Regions from separate parts of the Streptomyces sp. 891-h genome, predicted to be linked through region 1. Evidence: riboswitches for the same ligand, from Rfam matches in the RefSeq annotation. Region 1 holds a riboswitch; each other region holds the start of a gene.

What was found. Region 1 has a riboswitch for cyclic di-AMP ahead of HC362_RS02250 (LysM peptidoglycan-binding domain-containing protein). Riboswitches for the same ligand answer to the same signal wherever they lie in the genome.
Positions count from the first base shown of each region.
Region 2: linked by a shared signal. The riboswitch ahead of HC362_RS07800 (M23 family metallopeptidase) and the one ahead of HC362_RS02250 (LysM peptidoglycan-binding domain-containing protein) in region 1 are both predicted to bind cyclic di-AMP.
Region 3: linked by a shared signal. The riboswitch ahead of HC362_RS17455 (M23 family metallopeptidase) and the one ahead of HC362_RS02250 (LysM peptidoglycan-binding domain-containing protein) in region 1 are both predicted to bind cyclic di-AMP.

Region 1 covers NZ_CP050693.1:498,181-505,797, forward strand. The annotation lists gene HC362_RS02235 (ABC transporter permease) at 1-1,050, opposite strand, end outside; gene HC362_RS02240 (ABC transporter ATP-binding protein) at 1,044-1,781, opposite strand; gene HC362_RS02245 (helix-turn-helix domain-containing protein) at 1,956-2,579, shown strand; cyclic di-AMP (ydaO/yuaA leader) riboswitch at 3,081-3,255, shown strand; gene HC362_RS02250 (LysM peptidoglycan-binding domain-containing protein) at 3,260-4,039, shown strand; gene HC362_RS02255 (alpha/beta hydrolase) at 4,156-5,481, opposite strand; gene HC362_RS02260 (hypothetical protein) at 5,645-6,019, opposite strand; gene HC362_RS02265 (roadblock/LC7 domain-containing protein) at 6,052-6,582, opposite strand; gene HC362_RS02270 (transcriptional regulator) at 6,621-7,523, opposite strand; gene HC362_RS02275 (hypothetical protein) at 7,523-7,617, opposite strand, start outside.
Region 2 covers NZ_CP050693.1:1,835,573-1,843,189, reverse strand. The annotation lists gene HC362_RS07815 (DNA topoisomerase IV subunit A) at 1-9, opposite strand, end outside; gene HC362_RS07810 (pitrilysin family protein) at 252-1,592, shown strand; gene HC362_RS07805 (pitrilysin family protein) at 1,679-3,055, shown strand; cyclic di-AMP (ydaO/yuaA leader) riboswitch at 3,271-3,427, shown strand; gene HC362_RS07800 (M23 family metallopeptidase) at 3,442-4,263, shown strand; gene HC362_RS07795 (HPr family phosphocarrier protein) at 4,580-4,861, opposite strand; gene HC362_RS07790 (bifunctional GNAT family N-acetyltransferase/acetate--CoA ligase family protein) at 5,043-7,617, shown strand, end outside.
Region 3 covers NZ_CP050693.1:3,998,607-4,006,223, forward strand. The annotation lists gene HC362_RS17435 (RNA polymerase sigma factor) at 1-575, opposite strand, end outside; gene HC362_RS35065 (protein kinase) at 594-2,486, shown strand; gene HC362_RS17445 (DUF4232 domain-containing protein) at 2,795-3,622, shown strand; gene HC362_RS17450 (PP2C family protein-serine/threonine phosphatase) at 3,821-5,029, shown strand; cyclic di-AMP (ydaO/yuaA leader) riboswitch at 5,195-5,360, shown strand; gene HC362_RS17455 (M23 family metallopeptidase) at 5,372-6,766, shown strand; gene HC362_RS17460 (aldo/keto reductase) at 6,924-7,617, shown strand, end outside.

The DNA.
Region 1 (7,617 bases):
CGTCCAGAAGGCCGCGTGGTACGGCCAGGTGTGGTGCTGGATGGTGAACCAGCCGGGCGCCAGCTTCTCGTCGACCACCCACCGGGCGAGCGCGGGCGCTCCGTACCCGCCCAGCACGCAGCCGGCCGCCGAGGCGAGCGCGCCGACGACCAGCGCCTCGAGGAGGACCGCACGGCGGACCTGCGCAGGGGTGGCCCCCGCCATCCGCAGCAGCCCGAACTCACGGCGGCGCTGGGCGACGGCGAACGCGAAGGTGGAGGCGACCACGAACACCGAGACGAACGCGGAGAGGCCGCCGGCGGTGCCGAACATGGCGGTCGTCGCGGTCAGGGCCGCGCTGTCCCGGTCGGGGTCGGGATCGGCGAGCCGCCGCGCTTCACCGGTGAGGACCCGTACGCCACTGCCGTGGGCAGCCGCGCGTACCGCGCCCGGATCGTCGGTGTCGACCACCAGCTGTCCGCTGCGCGGCGCGAGCTCGGCGGCGCGCCGGTCGGTGTAGAAGACGGCGTCCTCGAAGCCGAGCCCACCGACGACGCCGACAACCCGCACGTGGCCCTCGGCGGTGCGCAGCCGCTGCCCCGGCCTGGCCGGACCGGCGCCTCGCCGTGCCCAGTCCCCGCTGACGACCACCTCGTCGTCGGCCCTGGGCGCACGGCCCTCGCGGAGGCGGTAGGGGGCGAACGACGCCGTGGACCATGGATGGCCGACCAGATCCCGGGGGCCGCCCTCGACCCGCACTCCGAAAGAGCGGTCCTCCACGACCTGACCCAGCTTCTCCAGCCGGGCCCGCACGCTGTCGGGCACGACACGGGGGTGTGCCAGCTTGTGGGTCCGCTCGCCGATCGAGGTGGGAACGCGCAGGGTGTCGGCGCCCTTGACGACGACGGGTGCAGCGGCGAATCTCTCCGGCTTCCGCTCCGGTGCCTGGGACGCGGACGCCAGCGCGAGGCCCATGACGGTGAGCAGTCCCACCCCGAGCGCCAGCGCGACGAAGCTGCCGGTGAAGCCGACCCAGCGGGTGCGCAGCGCTGCCAGGGTGCTCGTCAGCATGCGGTGGCCTCCAGCTTCGCCATCCGCCCGGCGATGTCCTGCGCGGATGCTCCGAGCAGCTCTCCGGTGAGCCGTCCGTCGACGAGGAAGACCACGCGGTCCGCGTAGGAGGCGGCGACCGGGTCGTGGGTGACCATGACGAGGGTGAGCCCCTCCGCGCTGACCATGTCGCGCAGCAGCGCCAGGACCTCCCGGCTGGTCGCGGAGTCGAGGGCTCCGGTCGGCTCGTCGCCGAAGAGCACCTGGGGGCGGGTTATCAGGGCACGGGCCAGCGCGACCCGCTGCTGCTGGCCGCCGGACAGCTCCGAGGGCCGGTGCCTCCCGCGCCCGCCCAGCCCGACGCGTTCCAGAACCTCCCGTACGAGCGCTGAGGAAGGGCGGCGCCCCGCGAGTCGCAGCGGAAGACCCACGTTCTGCTCGGCGGTCAGGGACGGCAGCAGATTGAAGCTCTGGAACACGAAGCCGATGTGCCGGCGGCGCAGCAGTGTCAGGCGGGTCTCGCTCAGCCCGGTCAGCTCGGCCCCGGCGAGCGTGACCGAGCCCGACGTGGGCCGGTCGAGACCCGCCGCGCACTGGAGCAGTGTCGACTTGCCCGAGCCGGAGGGCCCCATCACCGCGGTGAATGTGCCGTGGTGGAAGTCGAGTGAGACCCCGTCCAGCGCTGTGACCGCGCCGGGGCCGGTGCCGTACCGGCGGGTGAGCTGCCGCAGCGAGACCGCTCTGTCTGCCATATGTCCGTCCTGCCGTCCTTGTGGTTGTTCGGCGCGCGCACGGTCGGGGCCGTGGCGTGCCGACAAGCAGGATCGCAGAGAAAACTCTGCAAAGGAAGCTCTGCAGAATTTTCTCTGCATACTTGCCTCTGCAGAGCAGGCTCTGCAGAGGAATCTCTGCGCTAAGCTCAGGGCATGTCCGAGCCACCGGAAGAGGACCGTCCCGCCGCGCGCCACTCGCCCCGCACCACCAGCGATCCCGCGGCGCTCAAGGCGCTGGCGCACCCGCTGCGCCTGAAGATCCTCCGCCGCCTGACGGCGGCCGGCGCCGCGACGGCCACCGCGCTCGCCGCCGAGCTCGGCGAGAACACCGGGACGCTCAGCTATCACCTGCGGCAGCTCGAGCGCGCCGGGTTCATCGAGGACGACCCCGAGCACTCGGCGAGCGGCCGCGAACGCTGGTGGCGCGGGGTACGCGGCCTGGACGTCCGGCGGCCCGCCCCAGCCGGGCTGTCGCCGGCCGAGCGCGCCGTGGTCGGCGAGCTGGACCGGCTGCGTATGGAGGAGGACATCGAGCTGGCCTACAGCTACACCCTCCCGCGCCCCGAGGAAGCGGAGTGGGTGTACGGCTCGCGCGGCACCCTCCACCTCACCCGCGAGGAGTTCCAGGAGTTCCACGACGCCTACCTGGAGCTGCTGCGGCGCTTCCAGCAGCGTCGCACCGAAGCCGAACCGGGCACCCGGCCGGTCGCCGTCCGCTGGTTCGGCGTCCCACTCGACGGCCCAGGCCCGCAGGACTCCGGACCCGGCACCTCGTAGCAGCACCCGGAAATCACACATCCGGGAACACAGAGCCCTCCGGAAACACCGGCCGCGCACGGCAATGTACGATGCCGCTTAGTAGAAATGGCGCCCCCGGACGCTTCCGCCCATTCAACGGCGGTCAACGCTGCACTGAAGAGAGCCACCTTCAGCAGATTTCAACTGCAATGTCCGGATATACAAGACTTGCCGCTCCTGCTCATTCACTGTGTCAGGAAACACACCGATCAGGTGCCATCACAGGCAAGATCTTCTGGCGGGCCGTCAAGAGCCTTGCATCAAAGAGATTTTCGGAATTCCCTTCACTTCACCGCTTTACGCTCAGAAAATGATCCACCGCAGAGCGTTGAAGTATCGCGAGATCATTTCTTCTTGACCTGGCAGAGGTGAATCGAGCGCCTTGCTCAGGGCAATTCATTGTGTTTCCGTGTCCTCGCTCCGGCCTCCATGAACGGCCGGAGTTCCCGTGCCGGGGCGCCGAATCCTGCCGCCCGGCGAGGGAAATCCGCACCAGTACCACGCGGCAGGAGCGGGGGACCCAAGTACGTGCCGAGCCGCACCCGGCGGCCCGGCTAGGGGTGAAGTCATGCCCGCTGCGCCTCGCGCACGGGAATGGCCGGGCCACTCCAGCCCGAATCCGACAGCTCACCTCGCAGGCGCTAGGAGAGGACACCCCCATGTCTCGTGGCCGACACGCCCGAAATCCGCTCAAGTCCCGCATCTCCCGGCTCTCGATCGCCCTCGTCGCCGGTGGCGCGGGAATCGCCGCCCCCCTGCTGACCGCGGGCAGCGCCCACGCGGCGTCCGCGCCGGCCCAGGTCCAGGACAGTGCCGCGAAGCACGCGCAGACCGTCCAGGCCCGCGCCGCCCAGCAGGCGAAGGCCGAGCAGGAGGCCGACTCCTACACCGTCGTCGCCGGTGACACCCTCTCCCAGATCGCCGTGGACCACGACGTCGAGGGCGGTTGGCCGACCCTCTACAAGGCCAACAAGAAGACGATCGGCAGCGACGCGAACCTGATCCGTCCCGGTCAGAAGCTGACCCTGGACACGGCCTCGGCGCCGGCCGAGCGGAGCAGCACCCCCGAGCGCGCCGACCGCGGCTCGGCCGAGCAGAGCAGCGTGCACAAGACCCAGTCGACCTCCCTGGACGGCTGGATCAACGAGGCGCTGACCATCATGAAGCAGCACGGCATTCCGGGCAGCTACGAGGGCATCCACCGCAACATCATCCGGGAGTCCGGCGGCGACCCGAACGCCATCAACAACTGGGACATCAACGCCCAGAACGGCACCCCGTCCATCGGGCTGCTGCAGGTCATCAAGCCGACCTTCGACGCCTACCACGTCGCGGGCACGGCCTACGACCAGCGCGACCCGGTCGCCAACATCGTCGCGGCCTGCAACTACGCGGCTGACAGGTACGGTTCGATCGACAACGTCAACGGCCCGTACTGAGCCGAGACCCCTTTCGCGGCGGCCGCGCATCACCTTCGAGGTGATGCGCGGCCGCCGCGTTGCTTTCCATACGGAAAGGCTGCAACGGGGAACGGAAGAGCGGTTTCCGAGTTCCGTCACGGCGTATGAAAGGTCACTTCCGGATTCTCTTTCGAGGGGCCGTCCAACAGCGGGCGGTGCAGGCCGCGCAGCCTACTGTCGAAGAACGCCTTCACATACTGGGTCGTGATTTCACCCGAGCGCTTTCCCGACAGCGGCGCCGAGGGATCCGTGACACCCGCCTGGCCGCCCAGGATCGGCAGGTCGATGAAGGTGAAGTGCCCGGAGTCGGCGACCGTCAGCCACCGCTTCCAGCCGTCCAGGCGCTGCCAGGTCCTGGGCCATGTCCTGTCCTCGGCGCGGGGATTGTGGCCGTCCTCAGTGCCGAGCATGAGGATCGGCCGCCCGAGACCCGCCTGCGGTACGGGCGCGAAGAATGTGCCGTCCAGGTCGGCGGCGGCCCTGATACGGCGGTCGGTACCGGCCGCCACTGCCGCCGCGTTGCCGCCGAGCGAGTGGCCCGCCGCGCCGATCCGGCGGGTGTCGATCAACTCGGCGTAGTCACGGGAGTGTTCCGGCGCGGGGGTCGTCAGCGCGTCGACGGCGAAGGAGATGTCGGCCGCCCGGTTCCGTGCCGCACGCGCGAGCAGCTTCTTCTCCCCCTTGTCGTCGGGCGCCGCCTCCACGGTCTCGCACGCGACGCAGGTGAGGGTGCGCGCTGAGCCCTTGCCGGCACCGGCGGAACCCCGGGGCGTGAAGGTGGTGCCGAACGACTCGTAGGCGTGGTCCAGCAGTGCGACGACATAGCCGTGGGAGGTCAACTCCTCGGCGAGGGTGGTCAGTGTGGCGCGGTGCAGCGTGAAGCCCGGGGAGAGAACCACGAGCGGATGCCTGCCCGGCGCGGGACGGGCTCCGATGCGGGCGTGCGTACGGACGGAGGCGAGCAGGTCGGGCGGAAAGGACTTGTCCAGCTTCAGTCCCTTCAGCAGCAGCCCGGCCTCCTTGGCCGACATGTACGGCGCGGCACTTTGCCGAGGGCCGCCGCGCCGGGCGGGATAGAAGACCGACACCATCAGCCGACGGGCACCGGCGGACGGCACCCAGGGGTCGCGGCGGTCCTTGTCCACCAGGTGCAGGGTGTCGCGTCCGACCGCCCACTTCCCGGTGGGGCGAGGGAGGGAGAGGTGCTTGCCGCGCTTCACGGCCGCCGCTTCGGAGGACCCGGAAGCAGTGGAATCGGAGGCCCCTGAAGGCGCGGAAGCAGTGGAAGTGGTGGAGGCGCTGGAAGCGGCGGAGCGCGCGTCGGCAGCAGTCGAACCCCCGCCGGGGGCGCAGGCGGCGGTCGCCGGGGCGAGCAGAGCGGCGGTGAGCACGGCGGCAGCCGCGCGGTGTGTACGGATCATGGCCGGGAGCGTAGGAACCGGCACACCTCGCCCGTCAGCTACGAAAGGCAACCGAACCCCTGACTTTCGCCAGGGTGGACGGCGCTCGCGGCTCAGGGCGCGGTGCCCTCCTGACAGCCACGCCGGATCACGGCGGCGCCGCCCCCTGCGGGGCGGGCCCCGGTCAGACCTCCAGGTTCGCCTCGATTCGCCGCAGTTGGTGCCGGGCCATGGCGAGGTTCGCCTTCGCCGAGTCCAACGCGATGTAGAGGAACAGGCCGTTGCCGCTCTTCGCCCGCAGCAGGCGGATCAGGTGGTACTGCCTGCCCAGGGTGATCAGGATGTCCTCGATCTCGTCCTTGAGGCCAAGGAGCTCCATGGTGCGCAGCTTGGCCCGTACGACGTCCGTGTTGCCCGCGGCGGCGACCTCCAGGTCGAAGTCCTTGCCGCCGCCGAGCGTTCCCAGCGCCATACCGCTGGTGTAGTCGACCAGGGCGACCCCGATCGTGCCGTCGATGGTGCTCATCGCCTCTTTGAGGGACGCGTCGGTGTTCGACATGGTGGTGTGCTGTCCTTTCGTCGGTTCGGTGATCAATCCGTGGTCTGTCGTTCCGTGCCGTCCGGCCCTGGCGAGCCGCGGCGGCGCCGTTCGAGCGGCAGACGGCGGCGGTCCGGTGGCGGTCCGCTCCGGGAGAGCGCGACATCGACGGGGGGTTGGGGGGCCGCCGAACGCCGGGCCTCGGCCACGAGTTCACCGATGTGCCGCGCCGTACGGCGCCCCTCCAGGTGCAGCCGGCCGACGTTGATGCGGTCGTCCGCGAGCAGGGTGAGCACCGCGGCCGGACCGGCGGCGTAGGTGGCGACGTACCCGAGCTCTCCGTGTATCAGCAGCTCACGGAAGGCACCGCGCCCTGTCGCCTCGTTCATCCGGAACGCCAGTCCGAGCGCGGCGGCGGTCAGTGCGGCCAGCGGCTCGGCTTCCGGCGGCCGGTCTGCCTGCGCCCTTGCCAGGTCCTCGGCCAGTACGAAACCGTCCACGGTCGCCGCCAGGGCCCCGCCGACCTGCGGCACCCTGACCCGTAACCCGCGCAGTTCCTCCAGCACGGCCGCCTCCGCCGCCATGAGCACTCTCCTCTCGGCACGCTGACGGAATCCCCTGATCACAGCGCCTCCAGCGCGTCCCTGAGCCGACGCAGCAGTTCGACGTCCGGAGCGTCGAAGACGGCACCGGGCGCCTCCGACGGGCGGGCGCCGGTGGGGGTGGGGGTGGGGGTGGGGGTCGCTGCGGTTTCCGCGGTGCCCGCGGTGTGCGGGGTGTACGGGTTTCGCGCAGCGGCAGGCTCCGCCGGGGTGACCAGTCCGGCCGCCGCCAGCCGGCGCAGCTCCACCAGGATGTGGAAGGCGGGACGGGCCAGCGCGCGGGCGATGTCGGTTGCGGTTCTGACCCCGTCGGCCAGCCGCAGCACCGGTAACCGGCGATCCGGTACGGCCGACAGCGGGAGCCCGACGTCCTGCGGGGCGGCGGGGGCAGCAGGGGAAGCCGGAACGGCCGGTGCGGCTCGGGCGGTCGGCACGGGGGGCAGCACATCGAGGCGTCCGTCGGGCCAGATCCGGTCCAGGAGCGCCAGCCGTCGCGCGGTCTCCCGTTCCACGACCACCGGGGGCACGCCACCGTGCGCCCCGAGCCGGTCCCGCACCCCGCGCCGGAAGCGACCAGGCCCGCCGCCGGATGCGAGCACGAAGAACGCAGCGTCGTACAGAGCGGTGCGCCGACACAGGTCCAGCACTCCCTCGGGCACCTGGCCGCAGGTCAGCAGCTGCCGCGCCACTCCCCCGTCCCGTTCAGCGCGGGTGAGCGCAGCGTCCCACCACGCCGGGGACAGTGCGCCCTCGCGGGTCAGCAACAGCTCCAGCCCGGTCGCCGCCGCGCTCTCGGCGTGCACGATCTCGCCGTCGACGAGGAAAAGCGTGCCCCCGGCCCGGGTGAACGCTCCGGTGGCGCGCTCCTCCGCGAGGCGGTGCAGCAGAGCGGGGGCGTGGATCACGGGCGCGGCGGTTTTCATCACAGGACCATCCGCTGCGCTATCTCCGCCAGCCGCATCCGCGCCAGTGCGAGGTTGCCCTCGTCCCGGGCGAGCCATAAGTGGAGGAAGAGGG
Region 2 (7,617 bases), 1.3 Mb from region 1:
GCGGGCCATCGCGGCTGCGGCTCCTTCGCTGCTTCGTGCTTCGCTCTTGTGCTGTCGCTCTTGTGCTGTCGGTCGACCATTGTGGACCGGCCCACTGACAGGGCGGTCGCTCGGTAGACCGTACGGGAACTTCGCACCTTGTCGGCGTGGTTGCATACAGTGACAGGGCCGCCGGTCGCGTGAGGCGCCAGGCGGCCGGCAGTTCCCGGCGCCCGGCCGGGATCCCCCGCTACCGAAGGGACTCCACGCCCATGGGTCACACGGCCACGCCCCCGCCGGCCACCGGTGGGCTGACAGCGACGGAGCACCGGCTGGCCAACGGCCTGCGAGTGGTGCTCTCCGAGGATCACCAGACCCCCGTTGCCGCTGTCTGCCTCTGGTACGACGTCGGTTCCCGCCACGAGGCAAAGGGCCGCACCGGCCTGGCCCACCTCTTCGAGCACCTGATGTTCCAGGGCTCGGCGCAGGTGAAGGGCAACGGCCACTTCGAGCTGGTGCAGGGCGCGGGCGGGTCGCTGAACGGCACCACCAGCTTCGAGCGCACCAACTACTTCGAGACGATGCCGGCCCACGAGCTGGAGCTCGCCCTGTGGCTGGAGGCGGACCGGATGGGGTCGCTGCTGGCCGCGCTGGACGAGGAGTCCATGGAGAACCAGCGCGACGTGGTCAAGAACGAGCGCCGCCAGCGCTACGACAACGTGCCCTACGGCACCGCGTTCGAGCGGATGACCGCCCTGCTCTTCCCCGAGGGCCACCCCTACCACCACACCCCGATCGGCTCCATGGAGGACCTGGACGCGGCCTCCCTCCAGGACGCGCAGGAGTTCTTCCGTACGTACTACGCGCCCAACAACGCCGTGCTGTCGGTCGTCGGCGACATCGACCCGGAGCAGGCACTCGCCTGGATCGAGAAGTACTTCGGCTCCATCCCGGGCCACGACGGCAAGCGCCCGCCGCGGGACGGCTCGCTGCCCGAGCTGATCGGCGAGGAGAAGCGCGAGCTCATCGAGGAGGACGTGCCCTCCCGGGCGCTGATGAACGGCTACCGGCTGCCGCACGACGGCACCCGCGAGGCGGACGCGGCCGATCTGGCGCTGACCGCCCTGGGCGGCGGCGAGTCCTCCCGCCTCTACGCCCGGCTGGTGCGGCACGATCGCTCGGCCGTCGCTGCCGGCTTCGGCCTGCTGCGGCTGGCGGGCGCCCCCTCGCTCGGCTGGCTGGACATCAAGGCCTCCAGCGGCGCGGAGCTCGCCGACATCCAGGCCGCCGTCGACGAGGAGCTGCGCCGGTTCGCCGAGGAGGGCCCCAGCGAGGAGGAGATGGAGCGGGCCCAGGCCCAGTTGGAGCGGGAGTGGCTGGACCGGCTGGCCACGGTCGGCGGCCGCGCCGATGAACTGTGCCGGTACGCGGTGCTCTTCGGCGACCCGCAGCTCGCGCTCTCGGCGGTGGGGCGCGTGCTGGAGGTGACCCGCGAGGAGGTGCGGGAGGTGGCTGCGCGGCGGCTGCGCTCCGACAACCGGGCCGTGCTCGTGTACGAGCCGCTGGCGCACGAGGACGAGGCGGGGAACGACGAAGAGGAGACCGGGCAGTGAGCGAGACACCGGCGAGCAGCAGCCAGAGCGCCGCGGCGACGGCGGGCGCGAGCCCCGCGGGGATCGCGGAGACAGCAGGGAAGAGCATGGAGTTCCACCCCCAGCCGCCCAGCGGCATCCCGAAGCCGTGGGCCTTCCCCACGCCGGAGCGCGGCACGATGGCCAACGGGCTGACGGTGCTGCGCTGCCACCGTCCCGGCCAGAAGGTCGTCGCCGTCGAGGTGAACCTGGAGGCGCCGCTGGACGCGGAGCCCGAGGGGCTGGACGGGGTCGCCACCATCATGGCCCGCGCGCTGAGCGAGGGCACGGACAAGCACACCGCCGAGGAGTTCGCCGCCGAGCTCGAGCGGTGCGGCGCCACGCTCGACGCGAACGCGGACCACCCCGGGGTGCGGGTCTCGCTGGAGGTGCCCGCATCGCGGCTGCCCAAGGCGCTGGGGCTGCTCGCCGACGCGCTGCGCGCCCCGGCGTTCCCCGACAGCGAGATCGAGCGGCTGGTCGCCAACCGGCTGGACGAGATCCCGCACGAACTGGCCAACCCGGCCCGCCGTGCGGCCAAGGAGCTGTCCCGGGAGCTGTTCCCCGCCGAGTCGCGGATGTCGCGGCCGAGGCAGGGCACCGAGGAGACGGTGCGGCGGATCGACGCGGCCGCCGTGCGCGCCTTCTACGAGGCGCATGTGCGCCCCGCGACGGCCACCGTCGTGGTGGTCGGCGATCTGGAGGGGATCGAGGGCGGAGTCGAGGCGGCGCTCGACGAGTCCCTCGGCGGCTGGACGGGGGCCGCGGTGGCGCCGAGCCCGATGTCGCCGATCACCGCGGACGACACCGGCCGGGTCGTCATCGTGGACCGGCCGGGCGCTGTGCAGACGCAGCTGCTGATCGGCCGGGTCGGCCCCGACCGGCACGACCGGGTGTGGCCCGCGCAGTTGCTGGGCGTCTACTGCCTGGGCGGCACCCTCACCTCGCGGCTGGACCGGGTGCTGCGCGAGGAGAAGGGCTACACCTACGGCGTACGCGCGTTCGGGCAGGTGCTGCGCTCCACAGCGGACGGCGGCGGTGCCGCGCTGCTGGCCATCAGCGGCTCGGTGGCCACCGATGTGACCGGGCCCGCGCTGGACGACCTGTGGCAGGTGCTGCGGAAGCTGGCAGCCGAGGGGCTGACCGACGAGGAACGCGACGTGGCCGTGCGGAACCTGGTGGGCGTCGCGCCGCTGCGCTACGAGACGGCAGCGGCCGTCGCCGGGACGCTGGCCGACCAGGTGGAGCAGTACCTGCCGGACGACTTCCAGGCGCGGCTGTACGCCCAACTCGCCGAGACCGGCACGGTTGAGGCCACGGCCGCCGCGGTCAGCGCACTGCCCGCCGACCGGCTGGTGACGGTACTGGTCGGCGACGCGTCCCAGATCGCCGATCCCGTAAGGGAGTTGGGCATCGGCGACGTCAAGGTGGTCTCCGGCTCCTGAGCCCGCCGACGGGGCCGGGACGGCAGACGAAAAGTGGGGCCCGGGAGGAGGAATCGCTCCTTCCGGGCCCCGCGTGATGTCCCTTTCTGTCGCGATTGCTGCTGAGTTGGAGTGTGGCGAACGCGACAAAGTCAGGGATTCGTTTGCCGCTCGGAGTTGGCCCCGATTAGCGTCGTTGCCGCTGTCCGTCAGAAGTGACCGCACCCGCGGCCGACGGAGAGCGATCGCCGAATCCCCGAGGCGAAGTGCCGAGGGGGACCGGGGACCCAGGTCCCATTGGGGTGAATCGGACGGCCTCGCAAGAGGCGGCCCGTAGGAGACCTTCCTGCTCCGAACCCGTCAGCTAACCCGGTAGGCGAGAAGGAAGGAAAGGAGTACGCCTCCGTATGGCGTTCACCCGTGCCACTGGCAAGCACAGGCGTCCGAGCAAGGCCCGCAGGGCCGCAGGGGGAGCAGCAGGCATAGCCGGGCTCGCCACCGTGGGCGTCGTCGGGTCCATCGCCTCTCCCGCCTTCGCCGCGAGCGGAGACCAGAACCACGCCCCCGTCCAGCCCGACGCGAAGGTGAGCGAGGCCGTCGGCGGCCCGATCTCCGAGACGCTGGACGAGCAGGCCTACCAGCAGGCTCTCCACGCCGAGCAGGCCAAGGCGGAGACAGACGCCAAGGAAGAAGCTGCCAAGGCGAAGGCCGAGGCCAAGCGGAAGGCCGACGAGGCCCGGCGCAAGGCGGCGGCCGAGAAGGCGGAGAAGGAGCGCGAGGCGAAGCGCAAGGCGGCCCGGGAAGCGGAGCGGGCGAAGCTCAACGCCTATGTGCTGCCCGTCGAGGGCTCCTACATCTCGACCGGCTACAAGCAGGGCGGCGGCATGTGGTCGTCCGGCAGCCACACCGGCGTGGACTTCCACGCGGGCATGAACACCCCGGTGCGTTCCGTCGCCGCCGGTGAGGTCGTGGAGGCCGGCAACGGCGGGGCCTACGGCAACAACATCGTGATCAAGCACAAGGACGGCACGTACACGCAGTACGGCCACCTCAACTCGATCGGTGTCTCGGTCGGCCAGGAGGTCAAGTCCGGCCAGCAGATCGGCCTCTCCGGCTCGACCGGCAACTCCTCGGGCCCGCACCTCCACTTCGAGGCCCGTACCGGTCCCGACTACGGGTCGGACATCGACCCGGTCGCGTACCTGCGCCAGCACGGTGTGAAGCTCTGACCGAACGCTTGGGCCGAGGCCGTCACCCATTCCGCCGGACTCTCTGGTCGGTGGTTGCGCTCCCCCAGCCTCCGGCTGGGAGGTACCCCCAGTGACGGCGGACTTATGGCGAGGGGCGCTGGGCCTGGCGGCCCAGCGCCCCTCGCGCTCCCAGCGTCCGGCTGAGGCCCGTCACGCGCACGGCTGGGACGGGGAGCACGAGGGGGCGCCGCACCGTCAGGTGCGGCGCCCCCTCGTCAATTGCCCGCCGCGACGGTGAGCAACCACAACGGCGAGGCCCGGCGGAATCCGCGACGGCCTCAGCCCGAACGCTCGGTCACACCGTTTCGGGCAGCTCTTCCAGGCCCTCGGAGACCAGCTTCGCGAGCCGGTCGAGGGCCTCCTCGGCGCCCTCCGCCTCGGAGGCGAGGACGATCTCCTCGCCTCCCTCCGCGCCCAGGCCGAGCACACCGAGCATGGAGGCCGCGTTGACGGGGTTGCCCTCGCCCTTCCGGACGGTGACCGGGACCCCGGCAGCCGAGGCGGCACGGACGAAGATGGAGGCGGGGCGGGCGTGCAGCCCCTCGGCCCAGCCGACGGTGACGCGGCGCTCAACCATGGTGTTGCCCTTCGATCGTTATGGTTGTCTAGACCAGTCTTGCACGGTCGCCGAGGTGCTCCATGAACCGGCGGACGCGGTCGCGGACGCGGGTGCGGAAGCTGCGGCGCTCTTCCCGCGACGATACGACGCACTGCCGCATCCCTGAGCACGCGCCCTCCCCGAGCCGTACGCTGGCCCCATGCCGAGCCCCGAGGAGCGCGCCTATCCGGCCCACTGGGAAGCCGACATCGTGCTGCGTGACGGCGGTACCGCCCGGGTCCGGCCGATCACGCCCGACGACGCGGAGCGGCTGGTCAGCTTCTACGAGCAGGTGTCCGACGAGTCGAAGTACTACCGGTTCTTCGCGCCCTATCCCAGGCTGTCCGACCGCGACGTTCGCCGCTTCACCCACCACGACTACGTCGACCGTGTCGGCCTGGCGGCGACGATCGGCGGCGAGTTCATCGCGACGGTCCGCTACGACCGCATCGACGAGTTCGGCCGCCCGGCCGGCGAGCCGGCCGACGAGGCCGAGGTGGCCTTCCTGGTCCGCGATGACCAGCAGGGCAGAGGGGTGGCCTCCGCGCTCCTTGAGCACATCGGTGCGGTCGCCAGGGAGCGCGGCATCCGCCGCTTCGCGGCCGAGGTGATGCCCGCCAACACCAAGATGATCAAGGTGTTCACGGACGCCGGGTACTCCCAGAAGCGCAGCTTCGAGGACGGTTCGGTCCATCTCACCCTGGACCTGGAGCCCACCGAGCGTTCGCTGGCCGTCATGCGGGCCCGTGAGCAGCGTGCCGAGGCGCGGTCCGTCGCCCGGCTGCTGGCTCCCGGTTCCGTCGCCGTCGTGGGGGTCAGCCGTACCCCCGGCGGTGCGGGGCGTGCGGTCCTGGGAAGCCTGCTCACCGGCGGCTTCCCGGGACGGCTGTACGCGGTCAACCACGCGCTGGACCCCGGGGCGACCTCGGACATGCCGGCCGGGGTGCCGGGCTACCGTTCGGTGAGGGAGATCCCCGAGCACGTCGACCTGGCCGTGCTCGCCGTCCCCGCCGACCAGCTGCACACCGTCATCGGCGACTGCGGTGAGGCGGCCGTGCAGGGGCTGGCCGTCCTCTCCGAAGGGGTCGGCCGGGACGAGCAGCGCGAGCTGGTACGGCTCGCCCGCTCCTACGGGATGCGGCTGATCGGCCCCGGAGCCCTCGGACTGATCAACACAGCGGACGACGTACGGCTCAACGCGACCCCCTCGCTGCGGATGCCGGCGCGTGGCAGGATCGGCGTCTTCACCCAGTCCGGTGCCATCGGCATCGCCCTGCTCGACGGGCTCGACCGGCGCGGCGTCGGGCCCTCCTCCTTCGTCTCGGCGGGCAACCGCGCCGACGTCTCCGGCAACGATCTGCTCCAGCACTGGGACGAGGACGCGGCGACCGACGTCGTGCTGATGTACCTGGAGTCCATCGGCAACCCCCGCAAGTTCACCCGGCTCGCCCGGCGTACCGCGGCCCGCAAGCCGGTCGTCGTCGTCAAGGGAGCCCGGCAGCGCGGCAGCGCGCCCCCGCCGGGTCACGCGGCTCCGGCGTCCCGCACCCCCGACGCCACCGTCTACGCGCTGCTGCGCCAGGCGGGCGTCCTGATGGTCGACACCTTCACCGAGCTGCTGGACACCGGCGTTCTCCTCGCCGAGCAGCCGCCGCCGGCCGGCCCGCACGTCGGCATCCTCGGCAACACCGACGCGATGAGCCTGCTGACGTACGACGCCTGCCTCACCGACGGGCTGCGGCCGCGCCCCGTCGTGGCGCTGCCCACCTCGGCCGCTCCCGACGACTTCGGCCGGGCGCTGCGCGAGGCGCTCATCGACGCGGCCACGGACGCCGTGCTGGTCACCGTCATCCCCACCGTCCCCACTCAGCTGCCGGGCACGAGCGGCGCGACCGGCGCGACGACCGACCCGGCCCCGCCCCAGAGCCCGCCCGACGGCCATGTCGAGGCCCTCGCCGACGCGCTGCGGGAAGCCGTCGAGGCCGTCGCCACCACCGAGGGCGCCCAGCGCAAGCCGGTCGCGGTGGTACATCTGGCGATGGAGGGGCTGCAGAAGGCGCTGGCCAGGCGCGGACTGCCCTCCTATCCGACGCCCGAGCGGGCCTCCCGCGCCCTGTCCGAGGCTGTGCGCTACTCCCGGTGGCGCGCGGAAGCCGGTGACCCCGGCAAGGTGCCCGACCTGGACATCGACGAGTCGGCGGCCGCTGACCTGCTGGCCCGCTTCACGCCCCCGGCCCCGGGCCGCGGCCGTGCCCTCACCGACGAGGAGACGGCACACCTGCTGCGCTGCTACGGCATCGCCGTCCAGCCCACCCTCGCGGCGCCCGACGCCGAGGCGGCCGTGGCGGCGGCCCGCACCCTGGGGTTCCCCGTGGCGCTCAAGACGACGGCCCCCCACCTGCGGCACCGCGCCGATCTGGGCGGGGTGCGGCTGGACATCGCGGGGGAGGCGGGGCTGCGCCGCGCCTACGGGGAGCTGACCGAGGCGCTCGGGGCTCCCGAGGAGCTGCGCCCGGTGGTGCAGTCCATGGCGCCGCGCGGGGTGGGCACCGTGGTACGGGGCACCCTCGACCCGGCCATCGGCGCCGTCCTCTCCTTCGGGCTGGCGGGGGCACCCTCCGAACTGCTGGGCGACACCGCGCACCGTCTGGTGCCCGTCACCGACAAGGAGGCCGCCGGGCTGGTCCGCGCCATCCGGTCGGCGCCGCTGCTGTTCGGCTGGCGCGGGGCCGAGC
Region 3 (7,617 bases), 3.5 Mb from region 1:
CCGAGGCGCTCGACGATCTCGGCGTAGTCCATCTGGCACAGGTCCCGGTAGACCAGCGGCGCCACCAGATGCGGGCTCTCCTGCTCCAGCCGCTCCAGCGCCTCCAGGAGATCCACCCGGGAGCCCGCGATCACACTTGTCGTCCGCGGGTCGGGGCGGCTCTCCGGCGCACCCGTCTGGTTCGGGAGCGCCGGCTGCTCGGCGGACCGGCGCTTGAGCTCGCGGTACTTCTGACGTGAACAGTTCGCAACGATCGTGTGCAGCCAGGTGCTGAAACGGCTGCGGCCCTGGAAGCGCTCGATGTGCCGGGCGACCTGGAGCAGGGCGTCCTGCGCGGCCTCCTCGGCGTCCTCACGGAAGAGGAGGAAGCGGCCGCAGTGCCGCACCACATCGGGCCGGATCGCGCGCAGCAGCGCGTCCAGCGCCGCGCTGTCGCCGGTCGCCGCGCGGGCGGCGAGGGCCTCGGTGTCGGTGGCCGACGGCGAGTCCGCGGGCGTCGCGGGATCGGCCGGGCCCGCCGACTCAGGCCGTCCGGATGGCTGGTTCAAGGCGTGGGGGGAGGACGGTGGGCACATCCAGGCATCATAAGGGGCATGCCTTCACCTGATCAGATCGGCCGCTACCGGGTCGAACGACGTCTCGGCTCCGGCGCTTTCGCGGTCGTGTGGCTCGCACATGACGACCGGCTGGAGGCACCCGTCGCGGTCAAGGTGATGGCCGACAACTGGGCCCACCGTATGGACATCCGGGAACGCTTCCTCGCCGAGGCGCGGCTGCTGCGCAAGGCGTCGTCGGGCGGCGTCGTCCAGGTCTTCGACGTCGGTGAGCTGGACGACGAACGCCCGTACTTCGTCATGGAGTACGCGGACCGTGGCACCGTGGCCGACCGGATGGTGGCGGGACCGCTGCCGGTGGACGAGGCACTGCGGCTCACCGCCGAGGCGGCGCGCGGCGTGGAGGCCCTGCACGAGGCGGGCGTGGTCCACCGCGATGTCAAACCGTCCAACGTGCTGCTGACCAGTGGCGGAGCACAGGGCCGCGAGCGGGTGCTGGTCGCGGATCTGGGCCTGGCCAAGAACCTGGCACACGCCTCGGGCCTGACCGTGGTCGCGGGCTCGGTCGGATACATGGCGCCCGAGCAGGCCGAACCCTTCGAGGGCATCGACGCACGCGCGGACATCTACAGCCTGGGCGCCGTGCTCTACCACCTGGTGACCGGTGCGCAGCCGGGCAATCCGGACCGGGTGATGCCGCTGGACGAACTGCGCCCCGGCCTGCCGCCCGCCGTCGCGGAAGCCGTCGGACGCGCCATGGAGCCCGACCGCGAACGCCGCTGGCCCACCGCCGCCTCGTTCGCGAACGAGCTGGACCGGATCGCGAACGAGCTCCTCGCCCCGTCGGCCGCTCAACTGTCCTCCCTCGCCGTGGGACCCGCCTCCCGGCGCGCGGCCGGTCAGCCACCGACGGTGGCGACGGAACCGCCGTCGGCCGGGTCGGGGGTTCCGGGTGCGTCGGAACGGTCGGGGGCGTCGGTCGCCCCCGAGGAGTCCGATACGGTCGAGAAGGCCGAGAGGGTCGGGGGGTCCGACAGGGGCGAGAAGCCCGACGGGGTCGAGAAGTCGGACAGGGACAAGGAGTCGGTCGGGCCCGAGGTGGCTGCCGCGTCCGAAGGGGGCGTCGCGCCCGAGGGTGCCGTTCCCGGGCAGGCCGTTCCCGAGGAGTCCGTTGCGGAGAGGTCCGGCCCCCGCGCTTCGGAGTACGAGAGGTCGACTCCGGGCGAACCCGTCCTGGAGGCGCACGCACCGGGCGCGTCCGGTGCCGGTGCGCCCTCGTGGGGCGCCGACAGCCCCTCGTCCGCTGCCGGGCGCCCACCGCGCCCCCGCCGCCGTTGGCGCGCCGTCGCTCTCGGTGCCGCCGTCGTCGTACTGGCCGGGGCGGGAGCGGCCGGCAAACTGCTGATGCCCAAGAGCGACAAGAGCCCCTCCCACGTGAGGGTGCAGGACGCGAGTGGCCGGATCAGTCTGCGGATACCGGCCCAGTGGGCGCAGGAGAAGGCCGATTCCGGCTGGAGCCCCTCCTCGCTGGGGCTGTCGGCGGAGCACGCCCCCGGTCTGGTCGTCTCGCAGGACATGAAGCGCTGGCAGGACCTCACCTCGGGCACGAGCGGGGTGTTCGTCGGGCTCGGTTACTCCTCGAAGGACGACGACGGAGCGGCGGCCGCCGCCGAGGCGCTGTCCGCCAAGGTGGCCGAACTCAAGCACAGGCGCTGCCAGTACGCGGGCAGCCGCACCTACAAGGGCGACGGCTGGCAAGGGCGCGTCCGTACCTGGTCGGCCTGCGACTCCCCGGGGCACTCGCTGGAGGAGATCGCCCTGGCCCCACGGCAGAAGGGCAAGCCGCCGGTATACGTACAGATCCGCTGTGCCGAGGACTGCTCGGCGAGAACGGATCAGGTGCTCAGCAGCCTGCGGGTCAGCGCCTCATAACTCCTACCGCACAACTCCTACCGCGCAACTGACCGCACAACTCCCAACGGCCGCACCGGCGCCGGGTGTCCCCCACATCGGGGAACCGGGAAAAAAGTCGGGGCGGCCGTGAACTTTCCCGCGCCGTCGGCCATCCAACGCTGTGTACGGCCAGGAAGCCCGGGGGCACCCTGGAGACGGGGAGTCGGGCGCGTGACGCCACCCGCCACCCGGCAGCCGGACGACCGCCGGACAGGGCCCCTGCGGTCCACGAGCACCAGCGAGGCAGGACGACTGCGAGACAGGACGACCAGGGAGTGACGGCAGCCATGACGAAGCGCCAGGACCCGACGACGAACACGCAACCCGCACCGAACTCCCCGGCCACCCCCTTCCGGCGCCGTCACCGCGTGGCCCGTATCGCCGCCGCAGCGACCGCTGTGCTGGCTGCGGGGGCGCTGGTGGTCGGCTGCGACAAGGACTCGGACTCGGCCCCGCAGAAGGTCAGCGGCGGGGCCGCGCCCGCGGGCGGCGACTCCGGCTCCTCCCACGGCGACGACGGCAAGAACGGCAGCAGCGAAGGCAGCGGCGGGGACGGCGGGAGCTCGAGCGGCGGCTCGTCCGGGCAGGGCGCCTCAGGTTCGGACGAGGGCGGCTCCGCTTCCTCGTCGTCCTCGTCCTCCTCGTCCGGTAAGAACGGGTCGGGCGGCAGCGGTGGCGGCTCGGGTTCCGCTTCCGGTTCCCGGTGCCGCACGGGCGACCTCAAGGCGTCGTTCGGCCCCAATCATCCGGGCGCCGGGCAGGAGAACTTCGCCCTCGTGCTGACCAACCGATCCGACAGGACCTGCACGGTACGCGGCTACCCCGGGCTCGCCTTCGTCAACAGCAGCGGCGAACAGGTCTCCTTCGATCCCAATCGCACGGGCGGCGAGGTACGGACGGTCACGCTGTCGCCCGGCAAGAGCGCATGGGCCTCGCTCTCGTTCACCAACCCCGAGGTGACCAACGTCACCACGGTGACACCGAGCGCCGCGAAGGTCACCCCGCCCGACGAGCGCGCCTCCCTGCGGGTGCCCTGGTCCGGTGGACCGGTCACCAACACCGGTAAGGCGTCGGTGCCCAAGATCAGCCCCCTGGCCCCCGGCACGGGCGGCTGAGCCCCTTTCCTTCTGGTGGCCGGCGCACGCCCGGCTGCCGTACGCCCGGCTGCCATACGCCCGGCTGCCGTACGGCGACGGGCGGTGTGGCCCCGTGCGTGTTAGGGGGCCGCCTTCCACCCGCTCCTCGTCCCCGTTCCGTACCCCGACCAGCGGTCCCGAGTGGCCCGAATCCCTCCACCCGGTCAGATTGGGACCGTGCGGCAGAGGGAGGCCGGGAGGCAGCCGGCGAGCGGGTACGAGAACGGTGTGGGACGGCTGTGGCGCCTGGCGCGGTGGCTCCCGGCCGCGCTGTTCGTCCTGGGCGTCGCCCTCGAGCTGTCCACGCCGCGCGAGGTCACCATTTCGGCACCCTTCGCCGCCGCCCCACTGGCGGCGGCGGCGTTCCTGTCCCTGTGGAGCACCATTCTCACCGGCGTGCTCTCCTCCGGTGCCACCCTTCTGTTCGCCCTTTTCCACGACAACGGCAGCCTCATCGAGTCCGAAGCCAGGTCCCTCACCAGCGTGACCGTCTCCATCCTGGCCGTCGGCGTCAACTACGTACTGCTCCGCAGCGGGAGTCGGCTGGCCTCGGCGCGTGGGGTGGCCGAGGCGGTACAGCTCGCCGTGCTGCCCACCCCGCCCTCCCGCGTCGACGACCTGACGCTGGCCACCCGCTACCGCGCGGCGCAGGCCGAGGCCCGGGTCGGAGGGGACTTCTACGCGGCGGAGGAGACTCCCTACGGCGTACGGCTGCTGCTCGGCGACGTACGCGGCAAGGGGACCGGCGCGGTGGCCGCCGTGGTCCTCCTGGTCGGAGTCTTCCGTGAGGCCGCCGAGCAGGAAGAGACGCTCTCCGCGGTGGCCGCCCGCCTCGACCGGGCCCTCCAGCGGGAGGGGCGGCGACAGACCGGCTCGGCACGGCTGGAGGGCTTCAGCACGGCGGTACTGGTCGAGATCCCGAACTCATCCGGTCCCGGTTCCGGTCCCGGTTCCGGACCCGGTTCGGGTCCCGGACAAGAGGGCGGACAGGACGGCGGACAGAGCGGCGACAAGGTGCTGCGTATCGTCAACCGGGGCCACCCGCCGCCGATCCTCCTGCACCAAGGCCGGACGGCCCTGCTCGAGCCGACCGTGCCGGCGCTTCCGCTGGGGATGTCCGAGCTGGGGAAGTGGCCGGAGCATGTGGACGAGGTCCCCTTCCCCCGGGGCGCCCAGCTCCTTCTCTACACCGACGGCCTGTCCGAGGCACGCGACTCGGACGGTGTCTTCTACGAACCGGCCGAACGGCTGGCCCGTAGCTATTTCGCCCACCCGGAGGAGCTGCTGGAGACGGTCCTCATCGACGTCGCGGCCCATACGGGAGGCCAGGCGGTGGACGACATGGCGCTGCTCGCGGTCGCCCACCACATCAGGCCCCAGCCCTGAACCGAGCCGGGCGGCCACCGCCAATTACGGGGAACAGCTTGGAATCAAGGCCACTGTTCTATTAACGTCCGATAACGCAGCACGGTCGTCACTGTCGTCACGGAAGGCGGCACCGTGCGCCGTCGCCGAATCCCGCATACGGAGCACCAGCAGCGCCCGCCCCCTGGACCTGCACCGCTGGACCGCACCGTGGGAACCGGGGAACCACCCCTTCTCGTCAGCCAGGCGAGGAGGACGGGGTGAATCGGACGCCCTTGCGAGAGGACGCCCGTAGGAGACCTTCCTGCTCCGAACCCGTCAGCTAACCCGGTAGGCGAGAAGGAAGGAAAGGAGAGCGCCCCCGTGGCGTCCAGATCCCAGGGCTTCGCCGGCCACGCGCCCGAGGCCGTCGCGTACGACCCGCACCTCGACCGCGCCGGCTCCTCCACCGCCGCCTACGACTCGCCTGCGTACGGCTCGTCCACCGCGTACGGCTCGTCCACCGTCTATGGCTCCGCACCGGGACGGGCCGCCGCGCCGCTCCCGCCCGCCGTGCCCGTCGTACCGTCCGGCCCGGCACCGCTCAGGGACGCCCCACAGGACACCTTCAGGGACGTCCCACAGGACACCTTCAGGGACGTCCCACAGGACACCTTCAGGGACGCACCAGGCGACGCCTATGGGAACGCTCCTGGCGAGGCCCCCACGGACACCACCGGGGACGAGTGGAACCCCACCGAGGAGTCCGTCCGCGCGATGCGTGGTCGGCACCGGGTCGCCAAGCAGCGGGCCGGCGGGGTGGCGCGCGGCGGTGCCGTGCTCGGCGTCGGCATGATCGCGGCGGTGGGCGCGGGCGGCATGGCGACCGCTCAGGACAAGGACCCCGGCGCGATATCCGTACCGGATCTGGGCAGCGCGGCCGACGCCGTCCGCAGCGTCCCCGACCACCTGCCCGACGTCGAGGACCTGCCCGGCATCGGCTCCCTCGTCGGCGACGACGCGGACGGTGCCGAGGGCTCCGACGGCGACGCGACCGCCTCCGTGGCCCCCTTCACGCAGGCCGGACTCTCCGCCGAGGACCTGGCGGCGGGCAGGACCAACGCCGGTGAGGCGCTGCGGGCCCGCATTCTCGCGCAGGCCGAGCAGCACCGTTCCGCCGCGGACGAGGAAGCCCGAGAGGAAGCCGCCCGGCAGGCGGCGAACGCGGCGGCGGAGGAGGCCGCGAAGCGGGCGGCAGCCGAGAAGCAGGCCGAGGCCGAACGTGCCCGGGAGGCGGCGGCCGAGGAGAAGCGCAAGGCCGCCGAGAAGGCCGCGGCACAGAAGCGGAAGGCCGAGGCCGAACGCCGGGCACAGCTGGCCGGCAAGTACCTCGCGCCGCTGGCCTCGTACCAGCTCACCGCCGGGTTCGGCCAGGCAGGCGGCATGTGGCAGAACGATCACACCGGCCAGGACTTCGCCGCGCCCAACGGCACGCCCGTCAAGGCCGTTCACACCGGCACCGTCAAGGAGGCGGGCTGGGCCGGTTCGTACGGCTACCGCATCGTTCTGAAGCTGGAGGACGGCACCGAAATCTGGTTCTGCCACCTGTCCTCCATGACCAAGTCGGCGGGAGACAAGGTCGGTACGGGTGACGTGATCGGCCGGGTCGGCTCGACCGGCAACTCCTCGGGACCGCATCTGCACGTCGAGGTCCGCCCCGACGGAGGCGACCCGGTGGACCCGCTGCCGTGGCTCCGCGCGAAGGGCGTCGACATCTGACGGACCGACGGCGCCGGCCGGGGGCCTACCGGGTTCGCCGAGGCCCCCGGGTCCCGGGCCCCACGGGGAGGACGGGGCTGATGGGGCGGCCGGTGGCAACGGCCCACGCGCCACCATCCGCCCGCCTTCCGGTCCGCGTTACCGTCGCTGCATGCAGATGAATGCCGACTACAAGATCGGTCAACTGTCCGTCTCGCCGCTCGTGCTGGGCGGCAACGTCTTCGGCTGGACGGCCGACAAGCCCACCTCCTTCGCCGTGCTCGACGCCTACACGGACGGCGGCGGCAACACCATCGACACAGCCGACGCGTACTCGGCCTGGGTGGAGGGCAACAAGGGCGGCGAGTCCGAGACCGTCATCGGCGAGTGGCTCGCCGCACGCGGCTCGTCCGTACGGGACAACGTCGTCATCGCCACCAAGGTCGCCCGCCACCCCGACCACATGGGCCTGGCCCCGGCCACCATCAAGGCCGCCTGCGAGGACTCGCTGCGCCGCCTGCGGACCGACCGCATCGACCTGTACTACACGCACTTCGACGACGAGTCGGTCGAGGTCTCCGACATCATCGGCACCCTCGACGAACTCGTGAAGGAGGGCAAGGTCCGCGAGATCGCCGCGTCCAACATCGCGCCGACCCGCCTCGCCGAGTCGCTCGCCTTCAGCGACCGCGAGGGCCTCGCCCGCTATGTGGCGCTCCAGCCGCACTACAACCTCGTCTCGCGCGACACCTACGAGGGAGAGCTGGCAGCGCTGGCCCAGCGCGAATCCCTGGCCGTACTGCCGTACTACGCGCTGGCCTCCGGCTTCCTCACCGGCAAGTACCGCCCGGGCGAGGCCGCACCCGAGGGCG